4 regions of the Brevibacterium sp. FME37 genome follow, and region 2 is predicted to be linked to each of the others. Evidence: riboswitches for the same ligand, from Rfam matches in the RefSeq annotation. Region 2 holds a riboswitch; each other region holds the start of a gene.
The links. A riboswitch is a leader RNA that binds a small molecule or an ion and turns the genes downstream of it on or off. The one in region 2 is predicted to bind thiamine pyrophosphate.
Positions count from the first base shown of each region.

Region 1: it holds a riboswitch for thiamine pyrophosphate, as region 2 does, so the genes downstream of both, thiM (hydroxyethylthiazole kinase) here and INT29_RS15265 (ECF transporter S component) in region 2, are expected to answer to the same signal.
Region 3: it holds a riboswitch for thiamine pyrophosphate, as region 2 does, so the genes downstream of both, INT29_RS03775 (3-oxoacyl-ACP reductase) here and INT29_RS15265 (ECF transporter S component) in region 2, are expected to answer to the same signal.
Region 4: it holds a riboswitch for thiamine pyrophosphate, as region 2 does, so the genes downstream of both, INT29_RS11460 (TenA family protein) here and INT29_RS15265 (ECF transporter S component) in region 2, are expected to answer to the same signal.

Region 1 is NZ_JABUYE010000024.1:33,205-37,939, reverse strand. Features, by position in the region: gene thiD (bifunctional hydroxymethylpyrimidine kinase/phosphomethylpyrimidine kinase) at 1-636, opposite strand, end outside; gene thiE (thiamine phosphate synthase) at 633-1,364, opposite strand; gene thiM (hydroxyethylthiazole kinase) at 1,361-2,197, opposite strand; TPP riboswitch at 2,185-2,288, opposite strand; gene INT29_RS18885 (sugar ABC transporter permease) at 2,456-3,667, opposite strand; gene INT29_RS18880 (ATP-binding cassette domain-containing protein) at 3,664-4,488, opposite strand; gene INT29_RS18875 (substrate-binding domain-containing protein) at 4,509-4,735, opposite strand, start outside.
Region 2 is NZ_JABUYE010000014.1:53,156-57,890, reverse strand. Features, by position in the region: gene INT29_RS15275 (energy-coupling factor transporter transmembrane component T family protein) at 1-346, opposite strand, end outside; gene INT29_RS15270 (ABC transporter ATP-binding protein) at 343-1,839, opposite strand; gene INT29_RS15265 (ECF transporter S component) at 1,839-2,468, opposite strand; TPP riboswitch at 2,492-2,600, opposite strand; gene INT29_RS15260 (universal stress protein) at 2,627-3,535, opposite strand; gene INT29_RS15255 (DUF4916 domain-containing protein) at 3,654-4,193, opposite strand; gene INT29_RS15250 (MmgE/PrpD family protein) at 4,396-4,735, shown strand, end outside.
Region 3 is NZ_JABUYE010000002.1:348,061-352,795, forward strand. Features, by position in the region: gene INT29_RS03765 (DUF885 domain-containing protein) at 1-191, shown strand, start outside; gene INT29_RS03770 (LLM class flavin-dependent oxidoreductase) at 268-1,593, opposite strand; gene INT29_RS03775 (3-oxoacyl-ACP reductase) at 1,608-2,420, opposite strand; TPP riboswitch at 2,505-2,598, opposite strand; gene INT29_RS20555 (GntR family transcriptional regulator) at 2,649-3,350, shown strand; gene INT29_RS03785 (aspartate/glutamate racemase family protein) at 3,353-4,078, opposite strand; gene INT29_RS03790 (NCS1 family nucleobase:cation symporter-1) at 4,092-4,735, opposite strand, start outside.
Region 4 is NZ_JABUYE010000008.1:159,711-164,445, forward strand. Features, by position in the region: gene INT29_RS11450 (MFS transporter) at 1-1,237, shown strand, start outside; gene INT29_RS11455 (VOC family protein) at 1,314-1,676, opposite strand; TPP riboswitch at 1,742-1,848, shown strand; gene INT29_RS11460 (TenA family protein) at 1,839-2,555, shown strand; gene INT29_RS11465 (uridine kinase) at 2,568-3,248, shown strand; gene INT29_RS11470 (hypothetical protein) at 3,287-3,538, opposite strand; gene INT29_RS11475 (phytoene desaturase family protein) at 3,733-4,735, shown strand, end outside.

The DNA of each region.
Region 1 (4,735 bases), on a different contig from region 2:
GTTCGGGGTGTCCACCCGTGGGTGGGTGAAGTCGGTGACGGTGCCTTCGGCGGTGACGAGAACGTCGGCGACGTCGCCCTCGATCGCGTGTCCGCCCTTGAGCAGCACCGCGCGAGGCCCGCGAGCGAGCAACTGTTTGGCCTGGTCCAACATCTCCTGCGGGTTCTGGGCCACGGGTTCGTCATCGCCGATCAGCAGTGCCGCCTCGGGCAGGTTCGGGGTGATGAGGTCCGAGACCGGGAGCAGGTGATCGCGGACGGCGGCCACGGCATCGACCTCGAGGAGGCGGTGCCCTGAGGTTGCGACCATAACCGGGTCCACGATGTAGAAGCCCAGCTGGCTCCCCGCCGCCCGTGCGACCACGAGTTCCACAAGTGAGCGTGAGCCGAGCATCCCCGACTTGGTGGCGTCGACGGGCATATCATTCAATACGCTGTCGAGCTGGTCAGAGACGAAGGCATCGTCGATTCCGTAGACCTGGGAGACACCGTGGGTGTTCTGCGCGACGAGCGCGGTGATTGCAGTGGTGCCCAGCACCCCGCGAGCTGTGAAGGTCTTGAGATCTGCGTGGATGCCGGCTCCCCCGCTGGGGTCGGTGCCGGCAACGGACAGCGCAATAGGTGGTCGGGTGGTCACTGAGTTGCCTCCGCCTGGCCATCGCCGAATTCTGCGAGAAGCTGCCTTGCCGCGGCACGTGGGTCCTGGGCACGGCAGATCGCGGAGACCACGCAGATACCGATCAGGCCCCGACCTCGCAATTCGGCAGCACGCACGGTGCTGATCCCACCGATGGCAACAGCAGGCAACCCTGCCAGATCCACAAGCTCGCTGAGGCGGTCGGGACCGATCCCGTCGGGTGCGTCGGTCTTCGTCGTGGTGTCGTAGACGGGCCCGATTCCGACGAGGTCGACGACTCCCGATTCCCGGGCAGCAGAGAATTCGGCACCGTTGGCCGCGGAGAGCCCGATGAGGGTTTCTGGACCGACGAGTTCGCGCACTTCCTCGACAGGTGTGTCTGATTGCCCGACGTGGATGTCGACGTGCACGCCCTCGGCAAGGAGCCGTTGGGCGACGGCGACGCGGTCATTGAGGACGACGGGTACGCGACGGTTTGTATCGGCTGTTGCGCTGCCGACGGCGGCGATGACCTCGCGTGCCAGGGTGTAGAAGGCGTCATCGTCGATGTCCTTGTCCCGGACCTGAACGATCCCGACTCCCCCGGCAACTGCCTCGCGGACGGTTTCAGCGACACTGCGTCCGGTCTCCCGGCACTGAACCGAGTCGGTGACGAGGTAGAGCCGAGTGTCGATGCCCGCCAGACGGGAGTTTGCTTCGTAGTTGGCTTCGTAGCTGGCTTCGCTCATGACTGTGATCCTTCAAAGGTGTCGGCCTCGATCTGTGCGCCCGCCAGCTGCTTCGCGTCGAGCGTGTACAGCGCGTCGAGGAAGTTCACCGAATAGCTGCCGGGGCCCTTGGCACCAGTTGCAGCTCTTTCACCGGCAACCTTGAAGTGCGCATGGGCGGCGATCACAGCATCGAACCTCGCCGAGGCGGTCGTTGCTCCGACGAGGTACGCGGCGGTGACTGCGCCGAGTGAACACCCGGTGCCGATGACCAGCGGCATATAAGAGTGGCCCCCGTCGAGGCGGGCGACATGATCGACTCCGTCGATATGGGCGACGATCGCGTCCCTGGGTCCTGAGACCGCGACGATGGCTCCGGTCGACCGCGCCAGTTCGGCAGCGGCAGGAATCACAGCATCCACCTCGTCGGTGGAGTCGACGCCTCGACCGCCCAACCCGACTCCGGCCAAGGCCGCGATCTCGGAGGCGTTTCCGCGAATCGCGGTGGGTCCCGAGGCTGCGGCACGGCGGATTCGCGTGGTCCGAAAATCGACGGCTCCGATGCTCACCGGGTCAAGAACCCACGGCTTGGAGTCTTCGTTGGCTGCGTCGATGGCGGCATCGGCGGCAAGGAACTGCTGGTTCGTGGCGGTTCCGAAGTTGACCAGCAGTCCGCTGGCGATGCGCGTGAACTGTGCAGCATCGGCCTCGTGGTCGAGCATCGCCGGTGCGGCGCCGATGGCCAGAAGCACGTTGGCGCTGAATTGCTGCACGACGGTGTTCGTGATGCATTGGATAAGTGGATTGCTCGCACGCATATGCTCGTGCGCAGAACGCAGGTCGAAGTCAACCATGACGATCCCTTCGCTAGTATGGCCCAGATCAGGTTCGATGGGTGTTCTCTCAGCCGCGCTTCATGTTCACGAGGCACCCCATGTCATTGGCTTCGACTGTATCAGCACGACAGAGGCGGAGCGAGCTGGAAGGCTCGCCCCGCCTCCCTGCAACTGGGTCTACCCAACGAAGACTCATCGAGCGGACTACTTAGCATTGACCGGCGACTTTGTAACGTCGCCGGTCAATGCTAAGTGGTCCGCTCGGTGCGGGTGGCATCAACCTCGTCCGACGTACCTCTGTCCGCGGCGGCTGAGGGCATCGATGACAACAGCAGCGAGAAGGACGAGTGCGGTGATGATCAGCTGGGCATCGGAGTTGAAACCGATGAGATAGAGACCGTTGTTGATCGCACCGACGACCAGTGCACCGAGCACTGCAGCCCAGGCTGTGCCGCGTCCACCGAACAACGAGGTGCCGCCGATGACTGCCGCAGCGATCGCATTGAGCAGATCCTGCGTGGTCACCAACGTCGAACCCGCGTTCGAGTTGACACCTGCCTTGATGAAGCCGAAAAGAGCTGCGAGGGTACCGGCGGCCATGAAAACGCTGATTCTCACCCACGTCACCTGGATGCCTGCACGCCTGGCTGCCTCGACCTTGCCGCCGACAGCGTAGATCGATCTTCCGTAGCGGGTTTTGCGCAGTACTAGGTCAATGGAAATCGCAATGACCAGCATGAGCAAGAAGGGCAACACAAGGCCGAAGTCCTGGTTGACGAGGATGAGGAAGCCAAACACGATCACTGCCAGCAGCACGATGCGCACTGTCACCGAGGTCCAGCTAGGGTTGTCGAGTCCTGCCGCTTGGCGACGCAGTTTCGACGAGACGATACCTGCTCCGAAGCCGATCACCGCGACTGCGCCGAACACATAAGCCCACATCGCCGGAAAGTAGAAGTTCGCAAAGTCAAAGGCGAATGTACCAGACATCGACAGATTCTTCTGCACACCCAGCGTCGTCAGAGTCAGTCCGGTGAAAGCCAACAATCCAGCCAGGGTGACAACGAAGGCCGGGATGCCGACCACCGCAAAGAACCACCCCTGGATCGCTCCGACAACCAGACCCAACACCAGCATGATGACGAGTGCGATCAGAGGCGGAACTCCTTGTCTGACGACAAGGACTCCCAGCAGTGACGCTGCGAGCCCACCCAACTGCGCCAATGACAGATCGATCTCGCCAAGCAACAGAATCAAGTTGATGCCCAGAGCGAGAATCGCAATGTAGGCAACCGTTGATGAGAGATTGACGAGGTTGGCGGGAGAGAGGAACTTGTCGTTCGCTGATTGGAACACGATGATGATGACGACAAGGGCAATGATCACCGGAAGCGAACCGAGTTGGCCCTCCTTGACGCGTCGTAGGAAGGTCGAGAAGAATCCCTCGTGCGAAAGCCGAGAGTCCGTGATGAATGAGTTGCGGGTCATCGGCGCTCTCCCCTTCGCGTGGCCCTTTGGGTCACGACATTGTCGCTGGCACCGGTGATCGCTGCCACAAGCACGTCCGTGCGTTCGTCACCGGGGAAGTCACCGGCATCCTTGCCCAGGCGCAGCACGTGTACACGGTCAGCCACAGCCTGAACATCAGCCATGTTGTGACTGACCAACAGCACCCCGAGGTCTCGTTCACGCAGACGCTCGATGAGATTGAGGACCTCCGCGGTCTGTGCGACGCCGAGCGCTGCCGTCGGCTCGTCCAGCATCACGATCGAAGGATCGCCGAGGAGGGACCTGGCGATCGCAACAGTCTGACGTTGTCCGCCGGAGAGCGCAGCGATGGGCACCCTCACGCTTGGTATTTTCGCCGAGAGACTGCGCAACAGCTCCCAAGATTTCGCCTCCATGGCCACCTCGTCGAGGACACCACCGCGTGTAGCCTCGTGTCCGAGGAAGAGGTTGGCCACCACGTCGAGATTTTCGCACAGGGAAAGATCCTGGAAAACCGTGGCGACACCGGCCGTTTGTGCATCCTTCGGCGACGCGAACTTCTGAGAGGTCCCGTTCATGATGATCTCACCTTCGTCGCAGCCATGGACTCCGGCAATGACCTTGATAAGAGTCGACTTGCCGGCGCCGTTGTCGCCGACGAGTCCGACGACCTCGCCGCGGCCGATGGTGAGGTTGATATCGGTCAGCGCCTGGACCGCACCGAATCGTTTGTTGATCCCGCGCAGCTCGAGGACTGGATCGGCGCCGGGCTCCGGCACCCGCTGCTGCGCGGGCGCCGGATCGTTGGGTTGAGAATTCATATGTTCCTACTCGCCGATTTCTACTTGACGCCGTAGTCGCTGCAGAGCTTCTTCACGTCTCCGGTGCAGATGTCTTCAGCCTTGATCTGATCACCGACGATGTCCTTCACATTGTCTTTTGTGACGACCTTGGCCTCGACGAAGTCCGTCGGTGTGTCTTTGTAAGTCGTTGACCCTTCTGGCTTCTCGCCGCCTGCCAGCGCGACTGCTGCTTTCGCAGCGAACTCGGCCTGGGGTGGGATCGCCT
Region 2 (4,735 bases):
AGCCAGTTGTCATCAGGATCGGACCGACGTCGATGACCACCTCACCAGTCTTCTCCGCCAAGATCGCCGTACCCCACGCGGCCAACAGCGCACCGAGAGGCAGGAACCACAGTCGTTTGAGAGCAGCCCGCAGATCGAGCCCCGTCGCCGGCAGCGCAAACAGGCAGAATCCGAGGACGACTCCCGCCGAGACCACATCGATGCTCAGCAGAGTCCCGACCATGAGGATGAGCGCCACAGCGATCTTCGTCAGCGGATTGCACCTGACCAGCGCCGTCCTGCGCACAAGCGGAATGAGCTGACCCGGATCATGAACTGCGACTGGTGACGGTGTTGGTGCACTCAATTCTCTCGCCCCTCCTGGGTGTCTCCAGCTCCGGATGTCTGCTTCTTGCGCTGAGCACCGCCGAGGACGACGCGTCTGGCCCCGATCGCTTCGAGGAAGGCATGATCGTGACTGATGGCGACCACCGTTGATCCGCGTGCGAGGACATCGAGGAACTGCCCGACCAGCCCTGCCCAGGTCAGGGCGTCCTGACCGAAGGTCGGCTCGTCGACGATGAGCAGCTGCGGGCGGGGAGCCATCATCGCCGCCACCGACAGTCGCCGCTTCTCACCACCGGAGAGCCCCTGCGGATGTGCATCAGCGAGACTTTCAAGGCCCAGCGCCTGCAGCAGTTCGGCGACACGCTCCTCAACCTGGACCGCTGACCATCCGGCCAGACGCGGACCCAGCGCCAGCTCCTCGGCGACGCTGGAGCGCAGGAACTGATGCTCAGGCTCCTGGAACACCATCCCAATGCGAGGAGCCAGGAGTGCTGAGGGCCAGCGGAAGGGCCTGGCATGCTTGGCCCCGGAGCGTAGGGAACCCAACGCATTGACCTCGCCACCGAACTCGGGAATGAGGCCGGCCAGGGTCAGTGCCAGCGTTGATTTTCCGGCACCATTGGCGCCGATGATGCCCACTGCTTCACCTGTACGGATGGACAGATCGAGGCCAGCCGCGGCCGCAGCCTTCGCCCGCGGACGAGCAACGTCGAGTCGTTCGGTCCTGAGGACGAGGTCGCCGTCCGGCCTGGATTCGGTGCGCAACGGTCCCGCACGCCCAGGCACCCAGATTCCACACTCAATCAGCGCCTCTGCGAGTTCCGGATCACCGAAGACCAGCCTCGGCGGGCCTTGTGTGAGCAGACCATCTGGGCCCAGGACGATCACGGTGTCCACATGATCGAGCCACAGATCGACCCGGTGTTCGACGATGATCATCGTCGCCGAGGTGGCCGCCTGGGTGCCGAGGACAGCATCACGAACGGAGACGGCCGAGTCCGGATCGATGTTCGCAGTCGGCTCGTCGAGGATGATCACCTGCGGTGCCATGGCATGGATTCCGGCCAGCGCCAGCCGCTGCTTCTGACCTCCGGACAGGGCCGCGGTGGGATGGTCGTGGGGCAGATCGAGGCCCAAGGCCGCCAGCGAAGTGGAGATCCGGTCTTCGATGACATCAGCGGGCAGCCCCAGATTCTCCATGCCGAAGGCGACATCGTCACCGGCGCGGGAGAAGATCACCTGCGAATCGGGATCCTGCAGAACCAGCCCGGCATCACCTCGGCGAGGGTCGGGTGGCCGGTCACCGATGCGCAGCTGGCCGGTGGCCTCACCGGACTCGGCAGGCAGAACCCCGGCGATCGCATGTAAGAGAGTGGTCTTGCCGGCCCCGGAGGGACCGAGCAGAAGCACCTTCTCACCCGCATCGATGCGCAGATCGAGCGGGCCCACCGCAGGTTCGTCACGATCTGCATGGCGCCACGAAAACCCCTGGGCGCGAATCGGCAGAGCCATCAGCGCAGGCGGCCGGAGGCGAAGGAGGACAGTGCCCCGGTCTTCGCGATCGCACGGTAGGCGAACCACGCGCCGATGCCGGAGATGACGACGCCGGAGATGATTGCGCACACCGTGTAGGCCGCCTGGAAGCCGAACTGCCATTCGGCGTTGTACATGATGTTCTCGCTCACGGACATGAACGCGGCCGCCAGCAATCCGGCCAGGCTCGTGACCCACAGATTGAACTTCCGATAGCCGAAGGCGGCGAAGATGAGCTCGGCGCCGAGGCCCTGGACGAGCCCGGAGAGCAGGACGGTGGCTCCGAAGTGGGAACCGAGGACCGCTTCGACGATGGCGGCGATCAGCTCGCACAGAAGGGCGGCACCTGGTTTGCGGATGATGGCCCCGGCCAGTGGACCGGCGAGAACCCACAGGCCGGCGATGAGGCCGATCGAGGGTGGAAAGGCCTGGAACCCGAGTTCGAGGACCTTCCAACTCAGGGCCAAGACCCAGAAGATGAGTCCGACGCCGATTCCGAGCACAGCGGTGACGACGTAGTCGACGACCCTCCACTGCTTCGACGCCGGTGCTTGGGAATAGGCTCGTGCGGTCTTCGCAGTGGATTGCGGCGCGGTTGTTTCTGGCATTGTGCCTCCTCATATCAAGGAGGGGTAGAAGAGTCTCGACTTCCTTCGGCGGTGCTAGCCGCATCAGGTTCGAGGGTCTGCAGCTTCATCTGCACTCTCAGCACCCATTTCGGCGCTCCCCTGTCGTGGCAACCACTGTACAGCAGGTAGGACGGGACTCAGCTCGGGACGACCATGACCGGACCCTCGGCATGGTGGAGGACTCTGCGTGAGGTGGAACCCAGAATGGCGCTTCGGATTGCTCCGCGGCCGCGAGTGCCCAGGACGGTCAGCTGCGCGGTCCGCGAGGCTTCGCCGAGCACCTCTGCAGGATCTCCGGTCGGCACCGTTGCACTCACTCGCAGATCGGTGAACTGCTGTGTCACCGTCGCGACCTCGGTCTCAAGCGCGGTCTCGAGCTCCAATCTTCTTCGGCCGGTGACCTCGGAGCTCAGCTCGAGCTCGGGATACCAGTAGAGCCATTCATCTCCAGAGGGCAGGACGGAGACGATCTCGAGGGCTGCTCCTCGTGAAGCAGCCACCTCGGCTGCGCTGAACATGGCCATCCGGCCGAACTCGGAGCCATCGACGGCGACGACGACCGCACCTGAATTCGAATCTGAGTGGTGGCCGGGAATGACTATCGTCGGGCAGTGCGAGTGCGCGGGCAGAGCCGTGGACACCGAACCGAGGATCCGTCCCATGAACCCGCCGCGACCGCGTGACCCCACGACAACCGTCCGGGCGTGAGCGCTCAGGTCTCGCAGGACGCCGGCGGCATCGCCTTCTTGGGCGCGGTAGGAGACAGGGCCCGGGTGGGCGCTCAGCTGCTCGGCCGCCTCGGTGAGGGTCTTCTCGACTCCTCGGTGCGCAGCTTCGAGCTCATTGTGCTCTGGCATGGACGCAATGTTCGGATAGATCATCGTGGGCACGGTGTAGGCGGAGACCACGGTGAGCGCGATGCGGCGGCGGGCGGCTTCGGCTGCTCCGTATTCGAGTGCGCGTACGGCGAGTTCTGAGCCGTCGTATCCGACGAGGATTCCGAGTTTCGTCGATGTCTGTTCAGGTGAGAGCTTCTCGGCAGTCATAGCAGACCTCCCAAAGGGGGCCGACGCTACCCTGACGAGGACGATGGCCCCGATCATCAGAACCGTTCTGGTCAGGACTATTCTACCAAGATTCTTCTACGGAATGTAGAGGAAAGCCTCAGATCGCGAAGCCCATATGGGCAAGCGCGTAGCGGAGGATGTGCTCCTGTCCGTGGCACATCTCGCCGACGATATCGGAGCGCAGAGTCTCTTCCGGGGTCAGCCAGTCGAGGCTCAGTGCATCGGCGCGGGGAGTGCACTCACCGCGGACTTCGAGGATGAAGCACATCGAGATCGCATGTTGGCGAGGGTCGTGGAGGAGCGAGGATCCCTCGGTGGGGAAGTACTCGGCGATGTGGAAGGGTGCGATCGCGGGCGGAATCACCGGCAGCGCCATCGGGCCGAGGTCGTTCTCCGCGTGGCGCATCAGCGCCGCACGGATGCTCTCATGAAAGCGAATGCGTCCGCCGACGACCTCTCGGCCCAGGGTTCCGTCGTCCAGGCTGCGCAGCAGCAGCCCGATCCGTTCGACGTCTCCGGACTCGCCCACCCGGACAGGGATCGCGTTGACATAGGGGATGGGCAGTCGCCGTCGCAGCTGAGCGAACTCGGCATCATCGAACCAGTTCTCGTCGAAGTCCAGAGCAGTGCGCGTCATGGCTCAATTGTGTCACAGTTCACCGGCGCGCTCGAGAGTTCCGATGGGTGGGACCGGGTGGTGGTTCTTCGTTGGAGTCGGGTAAAGTATCTTGATGTCGAGATAAAATTCTGGCCAGACCGTGACAGTGAAGTGACGTAGCCTACAGTTGTGTCAGCCACTGACAGACCTGAACGGTCAAGGATGTTTGAAGGGGTTAACCATGATCAATCATGAAGTCCGTACGCACAAGAGCTCAGAGAACCTGGCTCGCGAAGACCAACTCGCCTGGAAGATCGCCGAGGTCGCATCAGACCCGACTCCAGTGGATTCAGAGGTCACCGAAATGGTGATCAACCGCGTCATCGACAACGCCTCGGTGGCCGCAGCCTCGGTGCGCCGCTCGGCTCCGCTGCACGCACGCGAACAGGCGCAGACCCACCCGTACTCACCTGGTGCCACCGTCTTCGGTCTGCCCCTGGGTGAGCACTTCTCCCCGGAATGGGCAGCCTGGGCCAATGGAGTCGCCGTTCGTGAACTCGACTTCCATGACACCTTCCTCG
Region 3 (4,735 bases), on a different contig from region 2:
AACTCGACCGCTACCTCGGCTGGCCCGGGCAGGCCCCGAGCTACAAGATCGGACAACGGCTGTGGGAGCAGTTCCGCGATGAGGCCAAGGCCGAGGCCGGAGCGGACTTCGATCTCAAGGCCTTCCACACCAAGGCCCTGAACTTGGGATCGGTCGGCCTGGACACACTGGGCCGGGCCATGAAGCGCTGAGCCTCGCGAGTCGTTCGAATCCGGTCGGTTGAGCTCTACCGCACAGCGGGCTCAGCCGCTCAGCGGGCCCGGCTGCTCAGCCGCTCAGATTCTCCCGCAGCGTCAGGCCCTGGTAGGCGCCGCGGAAGCGTCCCCGCTCCTGCAGTACCGGCACGACGAGCTCGACGAAGTCCTCGAGCCCCTGGGGCAGCCTCGGCGGCATGAGGTTGAAACCGTCGGCCGCGCCACCATCGATCCAACGCAGAATTTCGTCGGCAATCTGCTCAGGTGTCCCGACGAACGTCGCGTGCCCGCCACCGGCGCCAAGATAGCCGAGCAGTTCCCGCACCGTCGGCCTGGTGGTCTCGATGATCCGCAGCACCGTGGCATAGCGCCCCTGCGGTCCGGTGAATTCCTCGAGCGGTGGCAGCTCGGGCACCGGAGAGTCGAGGTCCCAGTCGTAGGCGTCCTGACCGATGAAGAACGACAGCTGTCGCAGGGAGTCGTCGATAGGCAGGAGCGAGTTGAGCCGGTGCTGCTGCTCTTTGGCCTCGTCCTCGGTCTTCGCCACGTAGGTGACGAGTCCCGGCATAATGGTGATCTCCTCAGCCTCCCGCCCGTGGGATCTCGCTCTGGAGAGGATGTCCTGCCGGTATTCGAAGGCCGACTCGAAGTCCCAGGCCACGGCGTAGATGCCGTCTGCGAATCTGGCTGCGAGTTCGCGTCCCGGTGCGGAGGCACCGGCCTGGACGACGACGGGTCGACCCTGCGGCAGGCGAGGGATGTTGAGCGGGCCGGCGACTGCGAAGTGCTCGCCCGTGTGGTCGATCGTTTGCAGCGCCTCCTCATCGGCATAGGATCCGCTGCGATCGGCTTTGATCGCCTCTGCCGGCCAGGAGTCCCAAAGTTCTCTGAGCACGGCGGTGAATTCCTCGGCCCTCCCATAGCGCTCATCGTGATCGGGCAGGCGCTCCATCCCGTGATTGCGGGCCTCTGCATCGGTCATCGAGGTGACGATGTTCACGCCTGCTCGGCCCCCAGAGATGTGGTCTAGGCTCGCCAGGATCCGCGCGGCGTGAAACGGATCCCAGAACGTCGCGGACACCGTGCAGATCACGCCGATGTGCTCCGTGGCCCGGGAAAGTGCGGTGAGGGTGGTCAGGGGCTCGAGGAACCAGCGCGGACCCTTGCCCAGTCCGCCGAGTCCCGCCGACTGTCCGTCGGCGAGGAAGAACGCGTCGAAGCATCCGCGTTCGGCGGTGACGGCGAGTTCCTCCCAGTAGGTGATGTCGCCCAGACGTTCGACGGGTGATTCTGGGGCTCGCCACGCAGCCGAATGGTGCCCGCAGCCGTGGGCGAAGAGGTTGAGGTGGACATCGCGTCGACTGCGCTGTGCAGCGCCGGTCGTAGGCGTGGTGCTCATGTCTGCAGGGCTCATCAGTTCTTCACCAGTCCGCCATCGACGACGAGGTTCTGCCCTGTCACCCCGCGGGCCCAGGGTGAGGCGAAGAAGAGTGCGGTGTCTGCGAATTCCTCCGGCGTCGTCACCCGCTGCAGGGGTGTGCCCTGCGCAATCGCGTCGAAGACCGCCTCGGGGGTGGCCGAACTCGCGTCGGTAGTGCGCAGCAGCCCACCGCTGATCATGTTCACCGTAATCGCCCGTGGGCCGAGATCGACGGCGAAGGTCCTGGTCAGTGACAGTAACGCGGCCTTGGCTGCGGTGTAGTCGTGGTAGGGCACGACGGGATTCTGGAATAGGTTGGAGCCGATGTTGATGATCCGCCCCGAGCCGAGTCGGTCGAATCCGGCCAGCGCCGCCTGCGTCGTCCTCGTCGCCGCTCCCACTGCACCGAAGAACTGCCGACCGAGGTCCTCGACCGTGATCTCGTGAGCGTGGGAGCGAGCGTCGCCGTTGAAGGAGAAGTCGACGAGGGCGTTGTTGACCACGGTGGAGACCGGGGCGCCGAAGTGTGCCTCCGACAAGGCGAAGAGCTCCTCTACCTGATCCGCTTCACAGACGTCGGCCCGAATGGCCACTGCCTGCGAGGGATGCTCGGCGACGATGCTTTCTGCAGCATCCTTGCTGGTGAGATAGTTGATGACGACTTTGGAGCCGGCCCGCAGGAATGCCGTGGTCAGGCTGCGGCCGAGTCCACGCGCGCCGCCGGTGATGAGGACGATCTGGTCCTTGATCGCCGGCGCCGAGGCAGGTGTGTCCACGGCGTTCTCAGATTGGTACGTCTTCGTCATATCTGTGTCCTTCTGCTCGAGGCGAAGGAACACCGAAGACCGACGGTGCGCAGCCGCAGTCGAGGAGCCACCTCCGCGGTTCGCAGTCTCTGCTGCGGACAATCCCTTCGCCGGTACTGACCGGATCAGGTTCGACGGGTGTCATCTCAGCCTCTTGCAGGCACCCCGTGTCACTGCCAAGCACCCTAGCAGACCGATCGCAGGGACGAAGAATGAGAGAATGGCCTCGTGAAGAACAATGACGATCCACGCTCTGAAACCGTGCGGCGCTCTGAAACCGTTCGAGTCACCGAGGTGCTGCGCAACGAGATCATCGACGGTGTGCGCCTGCCCGGCAGCAAACTGGTGGAGCGGAATCTGGCCACGGAGCTCGGGGTCAGTCGTGTGCCGATCCGTGAAGCCCTCAAACAGCTGGCCTCCGAGGGGCTGGTGGCGAATCGGCCGAACACCTGGTCGACGGTGCGTGAGTTCTCCCCCAGCGACATAGCCGACCTGAATGAAGTGCGCGCAGTCTTTGACATTCTGTCCTTCGAACTCGCCGCGCAGCGTCACAATCGGGAGGGCCTGGCGAGGCTCGAGGCCACCTTGGCCAAGGGCAAGGAGCAATCAAAGGCAGGGGACGTGGTCGGTGCCCATCGCTCGGCCGCGGACTTCCACGCGATCGTCACCGAGCTGTCCGGCAACCGTCTGCTCACCGAGATAGGTGAGCTCCTCGATTCACGCATGCGCTGGCAGCTCAGCCAACACGACGACCTTGACTTCGTTGCCACGGAACACGCCGAGCTCTATGACGCGATCGCCCATCGGGACCAGACGAAGGTCAGGGATCTGGCTGCCCGACATCTCGGGACCAGTCAGGATCAGCATGACAAGCACAAGGATCGCCTCGCCCGGGCCGTCGACGAAGAAGCAGAGTCGGTCGAGGACTGAGCTCAGGCAGCGTTGAAGGGCCACCCATTCAGCTGCTTGGGACGGGCAGGGGCGTAGGTACGGACCTTCGAGGTTGTCAGTCCCAGCCCCACCAATGATTCGGCCAGCTTCACCGCGGCGGTGACGCCGTCGACGACGGGAACATCGCAGCGTTCGACGACGACCCGCTTGAGGTCTGCCATTCCTCCACACCCGAGGACGATGGCCTCGGCACGATCCCGTTCGACCGCCTCGGCGGCTTGATCAGCGATCGCCCCCACGGCACGCTCGGGCTGATTCTCCAGCTCCAGCACGGCCATCCCGGAGGCCCTCACCGAGGTGCAGTGAGCGTTCAGCCCGGCCAGGAGGAGTCTGTCCTCAATGAGGGGAACCGTGCGATCAAGCGTCGTGACGACCGCGTACCTGTGGCCGAGGAACATGGCCAGGGCCGCCCCTGCCTCGGTGATGTCGATGACGGGAACGTCGAGGAGTTCCTGCAGACCTTCGCGGCCGTGTTCGCCGTAGCCTGCCTGAATGACGGCATCGAAGTCCCCCGGGTATTTCATCACCGCGTCCATGACCCCCAGCGCCGCGAGATAGCTTTCGACATTGCCCTCGCAGGACTCCGCTCCGAAGCTGGGGGTCAGCGCGACGATCTCGGTGTCCGCCGAGGCGACCTCCCGTGCCGCACGGGCGATGGACTCGGTCATCGACTCGGTTGTATTCACGTTGACGACGAGGATTTTCACGATGAGCTCTCAATCAGTGTGTGGTGGGGACGGCGATCTCTTCGCCGTCGACCTCGCGGAACGTGAAGTTCCGGCGGGCGATGATGAAGTAGATGATCGCCGCGATGCCTGCCCCGCTGAACCAGGAGAATTCGGAGAGTCCTGCGAATGCGGGAACCAGGGCGAATACGAGGGAGATGAGGGAAGCCGGGATGAAGGCACCGATGGCGCGCCAGTTGATTCCGCGGTGATAGAAGTACTCGCCGTCGCCCGCCTCGGTGTAGAGCTGGGGAACGTTGACCTTCGTCTTCCGGATCACCCAGTAGTCGACCATGATGACGCCGAACAGGGGTCCCAGCAGGGCGCCGAGTCCGCCCAGGAAGTACACGATGACGACAGGTGAGTCATAGAGGTTCCATGGCAGGATGACGAAGCCGATGACCGCGCTGATGATTGCCGCACTGCGGAAGTTGAGGTGACGGGGGAACATGTTCGTCAATGCGTAGGTCGGGGCGACGAAGTTGGCCATGAGGTTGACCGCGACGGTGAGGATGAGCAGCGCCAGGGAGGCCAGCGCCAGCAGAATCGGGTTGCCGATGGTCTGCACGATGTCGGCCGGTGAGGTGATGACCGTGCCGTCGATCTTGTACTGAGCTCCGGCCAGGGAGATCACGACGA
Region 4 (4,735 bases), on a different contig from region 2:
TGTCATCGTGGCCGGGCTCTTTGCAGTCGCCTTCCTTGTCCGCCCGCTCGGCGGAATGTTCTTCGGCCCCTTGGCGGACAGGATCGGCCGCAACAAGGTCCTGGCGATGACGATGATCATGATGGCAGCCGGCACCTTCCTCATCGGCGTGATCCCTGACTATGCGACGATCGGTCTGTGGGCGCCTTTCCTTCTGCTTGCCTGCCGACTCCTGCAGGGATTCTCCACCGGCGGCGAGTACAGCAACGCGATGACGTTCATCGCCGAATACGCACCGGATCGGCGCCGAGGATTCCTCGGCAGCCTGCTCGAGGTCGGTACCTTCACCGGCTACGTCCTCGGCGCTCTGGTTGCCACGATCATGCAGGCCGTATCCACCACAGGCTTCCTGGAGACCTGGGGCTGGCGCATTCCCTTCTTCGTCGCCCTGCCGTTGGGTTTCGTCGGCGTCTACCTGCGGACGAAACTCGCCGACACCCCGGCATACAAAGAGATGGAGAAGCTCTCCGAACAGGAAGAATCCAGCAACCGCACGAAGGGCGAGTTCAAGAAGATCTTCGCGCTGTGGCCCAACCTTCTGGCCTGCTGCGGTCTGGTCCTGGCGTGGAACGTCACGAACTACATGTTGACCTCATTCATTCCCCTCTACTTCCCGATGGTCCAAGACATTCAGGGCAGCGGCGGGGTCTCAGAACTCACGTCCCAGATTCTGCAGATCCTCGTTATGGCGGTCTGTCTCGGACTGATTCCGGTCATCGGCAAGGTCTCTGATCGGGTGGGCCGCAAGGCAGTTGTGCGCGCGGGATCGATCTCACTCATCGTGCTCTCATTCCCGTCTCTGATGCTCATCCGCGGTCATAGCGACATCATCGTGTTCCTCGGTCTGCTGATCATGGGGCTCAGCCTCATCTGCTTCAGCGCGACGATGCCCTCGACGCTGCCTTCCCTGTTCCCGACGATGGTGCGAGCAGGTGCGCTGGCGATCGCCTTCAACATCTCGATCTCACTGTTCGGCGGCACCACCTCGGTCGTGATGACCAGCCTCATCAGCGCCACCGGCTTCCTCATGTGGCCGGCGATCTACCTCGTGGCCGCGGGAATCATCGGACTCGTTGCGATCCATTTCGTGGAAGAGAGCAATGGTCGTCCGCTGTGGGGATCGACTCCGTCGGCGGCTTCGGAGGAAGAGGCCGAGGACTTGGCAGAAGAGCTCAACCAGGAGACCGAAGCGACCTGAGCCGGTGCTGTCTCCTCAGGGTCTGAAACACCCAGAGGGCGAGCGCACCCAGGGGCGGCCCACCCTGGTGACAACCTCAGTTCAGAACGATGCAGAACGGGTGACCTGCCGGGTCGAGGAAGACGCGGAAGGTCTCGCCTGGCTGGTCAACTGCCTTCCCTGCACCGAGTTCGACCACTGCTGCCTCGGCGACATCAAGGTCATCGACGACGACGTCGAGGTGCATCTGCTGTGGGTGGGCCTGGCTCGGCCAGCTGGGGGCGTGATAGTCCTCGACCTGCTGGAAGCAGATCGGCGGCCAGGAATCTGATGTGATCTCTGCCCAGGTGCCGTCGTCATCGACTCTGACCTGCCAGTCGAGGAGTTGACCGTAGAACTCCGCGAGTTCGCGTGCGTCAGGGGCGTCGAGAACGACGACGGGCTGCTTTGCGATTGCCATGCTGGAAGTCTACGCGCCACCGGTGTCACGGTGAAGGGCACAGGTGCTTCGCCGGTGCTAGGCTCGAAACACCACAGGGGAGCGCCGACGAGACCGGTGCTGAGAGTGCGCAAGCAGACCCTTCGAACCTGATCCGGTGAGCACCGGCGGAGGAAGTGAGAGATGACAAGGATGAACGACGTCCCACAGCAGACCAGCACCAGTATTCACCTGAACCCAGGCGGGCCGGTGGCGACATTGAGAGCGGCGACCGCTCCCACCTGGGACGCCGCGGTCGGGCACAGGTTCGTTAAGGAACTGTTCGCCGGGACCCTCGACGATTCCGTGATGAAGAAGTATCTGATTCAGGACTATCAGTTCTTCGAATCGTTCCTGTCGATGCTCGGCGCCTGCGTCGCCCACGCCGATGGCATCGGCCCCAAACTCCGGTTTTCCAAACAGCTCGGATTCCTCGAAGCAGATGAGAATTCCTACTTCCTTCGGGCCTTCGCCGAGGTGGGTGCCAGTGCCGATGAATACGACGATCCGGTGCTGACCGATCCGACCGCGCGGTTTCGCACCATCATGTATGACGCGGTCGTTTCTGCCTCTTACCCGGACCTGCTCGTCGTGCTCGTCATCGCCGAATGGCTCTACCTCGACTGGGGCGAGCGCGAGCAGCCGATGCCCCGTCGCCACGTTCACACCGGATGGATCGAGCTGCATCATGGTGTGGACTTCCGTGCCTGGGTGCAGTTCCTCGTCGACGAACTTGAGAGGGTGTTTCCCACCGGCGACGAGGCTGAATCCGCCACGGCCCGGGCCCGGCTGGCGCGCCTCTGGCAGCGGACGGTTGATGTGGAGTTGGCGTTCTTCGAGGAGGCCCATGTGCTCGACTGAGGGCGGCACCAGGTGAGTACCCGTCGTGCGGTTCTGCGGCAGCTGCTTGCACAGATCCGCGAGATCAATTCTGGTGGGCGGAGCCTCATCGCCGTCGACGGGGTCGACGGAGCGGGCAAGACCGTTCTCGCCGGGGAGCTTGTTCGGCTGGCTGCCCAGGATGGGCTCCGCTCTGTTGCTTCGCTGAGCATCGACGGCTTCCATCACCCACGTTCGACCCGGTATGCGAGGGGGCGAGGACCCGAGTCGTTCTACCGTGACTCCTACGACTACCCAGCGCTCAAGCGGTCAGTCGCGACTGCGTTCAAGCAGGGGCTGCCTGTTGTCACAGCCGTTTGGGATGTTGTTGCCGATGCCAGTATCGAGAGTGCACATTCCAGTCTCGACTTGCCACAGGATTGCGTCCTTCTCGTGGATGGCATCTTCCTCCATCGGCCTGAGCTCCGTGAGTTGTGGGACGCCAGCATTTGGGTGCAGGTACCTTTCGCGGTCTCTGTTCCGCGCGGGAACGAGCGCTTTTCCGGGCAGTACGATCCTGATCCCGAGGCAGAGTCCAACCATCGCTATGTCGGCGGGCAGCGGCTCTATTTCGCACAATGCTCGCCGTGGGAGATGGCGACATGGGTCCTCGACAACGAGGATCTGGCACACCCCCGCCTTGCCGCACGAGCAGGGCCACCGATAACTCAGTAGCCGAGAACTAGAAAGGGGCAGGCAACGCACCATCTGCCTCACACAGGGGCATGCTGATTGTGCTTGACGATCTTCGCAACGATCGCAGCGACGGCGCAGCCTACTGCGATGAGGAATGGCACTCCGACAATCACCGTTTCGACGATCATGACGAAAGTGTGCTGGAACATGTTCGCCAGAATATTCACAGCGGCGAATGCCACCATGCTGAAAGCGAGGAAGAAGCCGGCTGTCTTCACCAGCCGAGTCGGCAGCGTCCCCCGACGCTCCCGTATGTTCAATGTGCTCATCGCCGATCACCTTCGATCCTGATCACCGTCGACGCCGTCTGCGCAACTCGCGATGTACTTTGAGGCTACGCCTGAAAGCTTGGCGAGCCATGGGGGTACCTGGGATGTTCGATGCAAGAGAAAGTCCACCGCTCGCCCCTGCTCATGCCGGTCCTCGCCCTGGTCGTGTCAGTCCTCTCCCCTAGAATGAACCCATGAGCAATCCCCAGGTAGATGCGGTTGTCGTCGGATCCGGGCCCAATGGCATGGCCGCCGCGGTCACCATGGCTCGGGCGGGCCTGTCTGTGGAGGTCTATGAAGCCCAGTCCACCATCGGCGGCGGCGCACGCACCCTCGACCTGGGCCTGGCCCCTGGCATCACCCATGACATCTGCTCGGCCGTGCATCCCTTGGCGATCTCGAGCCCCTTCTTCGTCGACTTCGACCTGCGCTCCCGGGGCCTCGAGTTCACCACTCCGGAGGTCTCCTACGCTCAGCCTCTGGACAATCAGCCCGCCGCGCTGGCATTCCACGATCTCGATACAACGGTCGACCACCTCGGCGCGGCCGGACCAGAATGGCGGCGCTTCTTCGCCCCGCTGCTCGAACGCGTCGATGATGCGATCTGGTTGTCCCTCGGTGACAAACGCTCCATTCCGGAGACGCTGCGCGATGTTCCCGGCATCGCCAATGTGATGAGATTCGGGCTGCGGCTGCTGTCCCAGGCCAGCCCGGCCTGGAACATTCCGCTCTCACATGAGACCTCCCAATCCCTGTTCACCGGTGTCGCCGCGCACGCGATCGGCGGACTGCCGGCCATGGGCACAGCTGCCACGGCCACCATGCTCTCGACCGTCGCCCACGCCGCCGGATGGCCGTCGCCTGTGGGCGGTTCGCAGGCGATCATCAACGCCATGGTTGCCGACCTCGAAGCCCACGGCGGGTCTGTGACGACGAACGCGCGCATCGATCATGTCTCCGATATGCCGACCGCCCGGTCCTATCTCCTCGACACCTCCGCCTTGAACGCGGCACAGATCTTCTCCGGCCTCATCCCGGCCAAGGTCGCCAAGTCGCTGCGGTCCTTCAAGCAGGGCAACGCCGCAGCCAAGGTGGACTTCGTCCTCAACGGACCCGTGCCCTGGGCCGACCCTAATATCAACCGCGCCGGCACCATCCATGTGGGCGGAACCCGGGCACAGATGGCCGCAGCCGAGG